2 regions of the Corallincola holothuriorum genome follow, and region 2 is predicted to be linked to the other one. Evidence: predicted binding sites of a transcription regulator. Region 2 holds the regulator's gene; the other holds the start of a gene.
The links. Region 2 encodes ArgR, which controls arginine synthesis, uptake and breakdown. Its sites were predicted from a motif close to ANTGAATANNTATTCANT; they were not measured.

Region 1 (3,381 bases), on a different contig from region 2:
GGTGTTGGTTGAAGAAAAATATTTAGAACTGGCTGTGCGAACCTTACATGCAGCCTTCAATCTGGATAAAGAACCGGTGCAGTAGTCAGTTACCGTTAAGAAAGTTTAAACTTTTACTAGCTAATCGTTGTCTATAAGCTAAGTTAATAATAATCCTGAGTTTTAAAGGCGCCCCAGAGTGGCCACTCAGAGTTTAAGGAATGAAGGAGCAAGCGAATGCTAATTTTAACTCGTCGAGTTGGTGAGACCCTGATGATTGGTGATGAAGTCACCGTGACGGTATTGGGTGTTAAAGGTAATCAGGTTCGTATCGGTGTGAATGCGCCGAAAGAGGTCTCTGTGCATCGCGAAGAGATTTATATGCGTATTCAGGCTGAGAAGGGTGATGATGAGGGTAATCAGAACTACTAGCCTGTGAATAGATTAGACAAAGCCGACTTCATGTCGGCTTTGTTCGTTTTATGGCAACAAAATGTTCGATTTTTGCACGTATAAGTGAAAACTCGATTGAAGTACCAAAAAGCTCCCAAAAAGTGTTTGACATAAGCGCCAGTTTCATTAGAATTCAGCGCCACTAAAGGTGAGGTGGCCGAGTGGCCGAAGGCGCTCCCCTGCTAAGGGAGTATGGGGTTTGTAGCCCCATCGAGGGTTCGAATCCCTCCCTCACCGCCATTAGTTTGATGTAACGCGCTCGTAGCTCAACTGGATAGAGTACCTGGCTACGAACCAGGCGGTTGGAGGTTCGAGTCCTCCCGAGCGCGCCATTAACTAAACAGTTTCAAAATTGATGTACTAGACTATGTCAATTGCACCGATTACGCGCTCGTAGCTCAACTGGATAGAGTACCTGGCTACGAACCAGGCGGTTGGAGGTTCGAGTCCTCCCGAGCGCGCCATTATTCAGAGATGCCCAACAGAGATGTTGGGCATTTTTGTATCTGGCTTATACCTTTCTTACAATGCCTTACCTATGAGTTTGTGGGCTAGAGTTATTATTTCGCTGATGAGCGTTATCTGTAGCGGTAGATGTTCTATCACCCTGAACAAATGTGCGTTTGCCCGCGGTTTTATCACTTGCTTGAAAGTTAACCATTTGCTTTTGATCCGCGTCATTCGTTTGAATGGCGAATGAGGCTAGCGTGGGTGCGAGAAATAGTGTCAAATGTGTCAGATAGCTTTTGCATAGAAAATTACAGTTTTGTGTGACTATTGCCCTGAAAACGGTATTTATGCGTGTAAAAGTGACTATCTATGCACATCTTGTTTGATTTTTACAATATGTCATGGTACTTCTAGGCAATATCGTCAGGAAACTGAAAATTAATTACAGGATGAGTTCTGATGACTAGTATCAGCGAACTGTTACTGGAAGCAGCAGGTATCATGGCTGTTGGCATGATATTCGTATTTTTGTTCTTAAGCTTACTCGTGGTTGGCGTGAAGTTACTTGCGCGATTTGCCGGTGGGCCTGAACCTTTGACTGCGAATGCGACGCCGCCCCCCCAAACTACTGGGGTAAGCCCCGACGTTGTCGCGGCGATCTCTGCTGCCGTGCACAAATACCGGAATACGACCAAGGACTAACAAGGAGCGATCCTGTATGAAAAAGCCACTAGCCATCACTGATGTGGTGCTTCGTGACGCCCACCAATCATTGCTTGCAACCCGTTTGCGTATTGAAGATATGCTGCCTATTGCTGAGAAGCTGGATAAGGTTGGGTATTGGTCAATAGAATCATGGGGCGGGGCTACTTTTGATGCCTGTATTCGTTTCCTTGGTGAAGATCCTTGGGAGCGCCTTCGTCTGTTGAAAAAGGCGATGCCAAACACTCGCCAGCAGATGCTATTACGCGGGCAAAACCTATTGGGTTATCGTCATTACGCCGATGACGTGGTAGAGAAGTTTGTTGAGCGAGCTCATGCCAATGGTATGGATGTATTCCGTATCTTTGATGCGATGAACGATGTTCGTAACTTCCAAACGGCAGTGAAAGCGGCGGTGAAGGTCGGCGCACATGCTCAAGGTACCATCTCTTACACGACTAGCCCTGTGCATACGTTAGATACTTGGCTTGATATGGGTAAGCGCCTTCAGGACCTAGGGTGTCATTCAATCTGTATTAAGGATATGGCGGGGTTATTGAAGCCTTACGAGGCTGAAGAACTGATTGGCCGCTTGAAAGAAGAATTAGAACTGCCACTGGCGTTGCATTGCCATGCGACTACAGGACTGAGTGTCGCCACCCATATGAAGGCGATTGATGCTGGTATCGATATTCTCGATACGGCGATCTCTTCTATGAGTATGACTTATGGCCACAGCCCCACGGAAACCATTGTCTCCATTGTCGAAGGCACAGAGCGTGATACCGGCATCGATATTACAGGGCTGGAAGATATCGCCAGCTACTTCCGTGATGTAAGGAAGAAGTATGCCAAATTCGAAGGCAGCCTGAAGGGGATTGATGCACGTATTCTTACAGCGCAAGTGCCTGGTGGCATGCTGACGAATATGGAAGGCCAGCTGAAAGAGCAGGGTGCTGCAGACAAGTTGGATGAAGTATTGAAAGAGATCCCACGTGTACGTGAAGATCTTGGCTTTATTCCATTGGTTACTCCAACTTCTCAGATTGTTGGCACGCAAGCAGTACTAAATGTACTGACGGGTGAGCGCTACAAGTCGATCGCTAAAGAAACCGCAGGTGTGCTTAAGGGAGAATATGGTGCGTCCCCAGCAGCGGTTAATGCAGACCTGCAAGCTCGCGTACTTGAAGGTGGCGAAGCCATTACTTGTCGTCCAGCGGATTTGATCGATGCTGAGATGGATAAGCTTTGCGTTGAACTTGATGATGTTGCTCAGAAAGAAGCGATCTCTTTGGCAACAGACAAGATTGATGATGTGCTGACCTATGCACTGTTTCCTCAGATCGGTCTTAAGTTCCTTAAAAATCGTGGCAACCCAGATGCATTTGAACCGGCACCTGGTACCGAGCCAGAGCCTGCGCCTGTTGTTGCAGCCGCTAGTGGCCAGGCAGAAGCATACAGTGTTCGTGTAGATGGCAAGGTTTATCAGGTAGAAGTTGCGCCTGACGGTGCATTGACCAGTGTTGCGCCTGCAGCAGGTGGCGCACCTGCTGCTGCCCCTGCGCCAGCAAGCAGTACTTTTTCTTTGCCCGCGCCATTGGCAGGTAACATTTTCAAAGTGAATGTTAGTGTTGGGCAGCAGGTCAACGAAGGCGATGTCGTGATTATTTTGGAAGCGATGAAGATGGAAACAGAAGTCAGAGCTTCACAAAGCGGCACTGTGACCGTGCTGAACGTTAAAGAGGGCGACTCTGTTGCCGTTGGTGATGCGCTACTTGGTCTGGGTTAATAGGGACA
Region 2 (3,381 bases):
TAAGCACATTCAATCACAGGTTCACCCTGCATCGCTTTCACCAGAGACAGGCAGAAGCGTGCTGCTGCTTGTCCCATAGACAAGGTAGCAGAGCCACCACCAGCTTTGGCTTCAACGACTTCAGTACCAGCGTTCTGAATTCGATCAGTCAAGGCGGCAATCTCTTCGTCTGAGAAATCCAAGCCCAACTGCGACAACAGAGGCAGAATGGTGACACCGCTGTGACCGCCAATAACATTGATGTTCACTTCTTCCGGGTTTAACCCTTTGGCTTCAGCAATAAAAGCTTCGGCGCGAATAACATCCAGCGTTGTTACACCAAACAGTTTCTTCGGATCGTAAACACCAGCTTTCTTTAGTACTTCGGCAGCAATAGCAACCGTGGTATTCACTGGGTTAGTGATAATACCGATGCAAGCCTTAGGGCACTGCTCGGCAATCGCTTCAACCAGGTTCTTAACGATACCGGCATTGAAGTTAAACAGATCGGCGCGATCCATGCCCGGCTTGCGCGGCACACCGGCAGGGATCATCACAATATCTGCACCTTTCAGAGCATCATTGAGGCCATCCTGACCGTAACCTTCAATCGCTACCTGTGTTGGGATATGGCTGAGATCTTTAGCAACACCTGGCGTTACTGGTGCAATATCAAACAACGCTAATTCAGAGCCTGCAGGTAATTGAGTTTTTAATAACAGCGACAGTGCTTGGCCGATTCCACCAGCAGCACCTAATACAGCGACTTTCATGTGGGGTTCCCTTCTTGTGGAGAATCTTAGGAGACATAGCTTTCCAACCCAGTACAGGGCTGCAAAAACATTAATCCAAGGAGGGGATAAATACAATCAATGTCACACAACTCAGATCACGGATTGAACCCGTAACAGATAGTGCGCGACAAGCGTAAACCATTAGTGCCAAAATAATTGCCCCGCTGTGATACGGGCAGCTTGCAGGATATTGCAATTTTATGCAGAATGACTGCATAACTTTTTCAGAAGATAACCTTTCGACGACATGAATTACGGTAAGCAGGAAGACTTGGTCCGCTCGTTCAAGAACCTGTTGAAGGAAGAGTGTTTCGGCTCTCAAGGGGAGATAGTTAAAGCGCTGCAAACGCAAGGCTTTATCAATATCAACCAGTCGAAAGTTTCCCGCATGTTAAGCAAGTTTGGCGCAGTAAGAACACGTAATGCCAAACAAGAGATGGTGTACTGCCTACCTATCGAACTCGGCGTTCCAACCACTTCTAGTCAGCTTAAAAACCTGGTTTTAGATATCGACAACAACGAAGTCGCTATCGTTATCCGTACCAGTCCTGGGGCTGCTCAGCTGATTGCCCGACTATTAGATTCATTAGGCAAAGCGGAAGGGATACTCGGCACCATCGCCGGCGATGACACTATTTTCATTACGCCAACCAACGTGAAAGAGATAAGCAAAACGGTCAGCGCCGTCAAATCTCTGTTCGCTTTTTCCAGCTAACTCAGTGCATTAAATCGACTCAGGCAGCACGAAAAGGGGCTGCCGTTGCGCTTCCCTGCCCCCCTTCCGCTGCCAATATTGCTTCAATAGCTTGCGGCCCTAGCCAACGATCCGCACACCAATCAGGCGCCAGTAAAGTGGGCGGACGGGCGTGAGCCGACACCCGATGGAAGACCACCTGCGCAGGGGTCGCTTGGATCATCTTCGCTGCTGTTTCTGCATAGCTTTCTAGACTAATCGTTGCCAAGCGGTCAGCACGCCACGCTTTCGCCATCACGCTCCCCTCAACAATGTGCAATGGATGCAGCTTTAGACCATCCACTCCTACCGTCAGCACTTTATCCAAGGTCTGCAAAGCATCTTGCTGATCTTCACCTGGCAAACCGACAATAAGGTGAGTGCATACTTTTAGTCCATAATGTTTGGCTCGTGTGACAGCATCTTGGTAGGCAGCAAAGTCGTGGCCACGATTAATTCGCTTCAGGGTTTGATCATTCGCCGTTTGCAACCCCAGCTCCAGCCAGATCTCTTGACCTTGAGCCTGATACTCCGCCAACATCCTGAGCACACCATCGGGCACACAATCAGGACGGGTACCGACACACAATCCAACAATATCTTTCGCCGCCAGCGCCTGATCATACAGCTTTTGCAGTTGAACCTGCTCACCATAGGTACTGGTGTACGCCTGAAAATACGCCAAATAAGCATCCGCTTTACGCTTTAATTCTTGCTCGCGCAGCTGTAACTGTTGAGAGATAGGTGCTGCACGGGCTGTTTCATCGACAAAAGAAGCGACATTACAGAAAGTACAGCCCCCTCGGCCAAGGGTGCCATCGCGATTGGGGCAGCTAAAATCACCGTGCAGTGACAGCTTGCGGATCTTGCGACCAAACTGCTGCTTTAGATAGTAACCAAAGCTGTGAAAAAGTTGAGGAGTATGCTGCATAGCGGCGCCATTGTAGGCGCCGCCAAGGAAGTTGTACTGTTTAGGATCAAACCTACAGGCTAAATCATCAACCGAGATCAGTAGCCTGCTGCCTGCCCATCCTTGCGACTTTCGGAAGCACCGTAGTAAACGCCGGTTGCAAGATCGCGCATGATCGCCTGATAGCCACCGTAAGGACCTGACTCCTCTTTTAAGGTATGCCCCATCTGCAGCAGTGTACGGCGAGTACCAGCAGAAAAACCGTTCTCCAAACTAACATGCCCGCCATCTGTCATCTGTTCGCCTGTGGGCTGACTGGAGCCGGTATGCAAAATACGTGGCGCATCCCCCGCCTCCTGTAGATTCATACCAAAATCGATCATATTGACCAGGATCTGCGCATGCATCTGTGGCTGAGTTGCGCCGCCCATCACACCATAACTGAGCCAAGGCTTGCCCTCTTTGGTCACAAAGGCAGGAATAATAGTATGAAACGGGCGTTTGCCAGGCGCGTAACTATTAAAATGCCCTTCCTGCAGACTAAACAACTGACCGCGATCTTGCAGTACAAAGCCGAGCTCAGGCGTTGTCATCCCCGAGCCCATGCCGCGGTAGTTACTTTGGATCAACGACACCATGTTGCCATCTTTGTCTGCGGTGGTCAGGTAGATAGTATCGCCGTGGTACAGCGCTGGGTTGCCAGCATCCAAGCGCTGACTGGCGCGTCGCGGATTAATCAGTTTTGCTCGTTCATTGGCATAAGATTTTGCGATCAGACCGGCCACGGGGATCTGATTAAACGCGGGATCGGCGTAATACTTGGCGCGATCTTCAAATGCGAGCTTCTTTGCTTCAACAAACAGATGCACATACTCCGGACTATCCAACCCCATGGCGGCTATATCGTATGGCTCCAAAATATTGAGAATTTGCAGTGCCGCTATCCCTTGGCCATTCGGGGGTAA

Region 1: the regulator ArgR is predicted to act here: its motif matches at 1,241-1,258, upstream of DU002_RS05305 (oxaloacetate decarboxylase subunit gamma).

What each region holds. Positions count from the first base shown of each region.
Region 1 is NZ_QPID01000002.1:532,860-536,240, forward strand. It holds gene DU002_RS05280 (aspartate kinase) at 1-85, shown strand, start outside; gene csrA (carbon storage regulator CsrA) at 217-411, shown strand; tRNA gene DU002_RS05290 (tRNA-Ser) at 580-672, shown strand; tRNA gene DU002_RS05295 (tRNA-Arg) at 688-764, shown strand; tRNA gene DU002_RS05300 (tRNA-Arg) at 820-896, shown strand; gene DU002_RS05305 (oxaloacetate decarboxylase subunit gamma) at 1,342-1,584, shown strand; gene oadA (sodium-extruding oxaloacetate decarboxylase subunit alpha) at 1,601-3,373, shown strand.
Region 2 is NZ_QPID01000005.1:169,201-172,581, reverse strand. It holds gene mdh (malate dehydrogenase) at 1-752, opposite strand, end outside; gene argR (transcriptional regulator ArgR) at 1,021-1,488, shown strand; gene DU002_RS09920 (TIGR01212 family radical SAM protein) at 1,508-2,437, opposite strand; gene ggt (gamma-glutamyltransferase) at 2,515-3,381, opposite strand, start outside.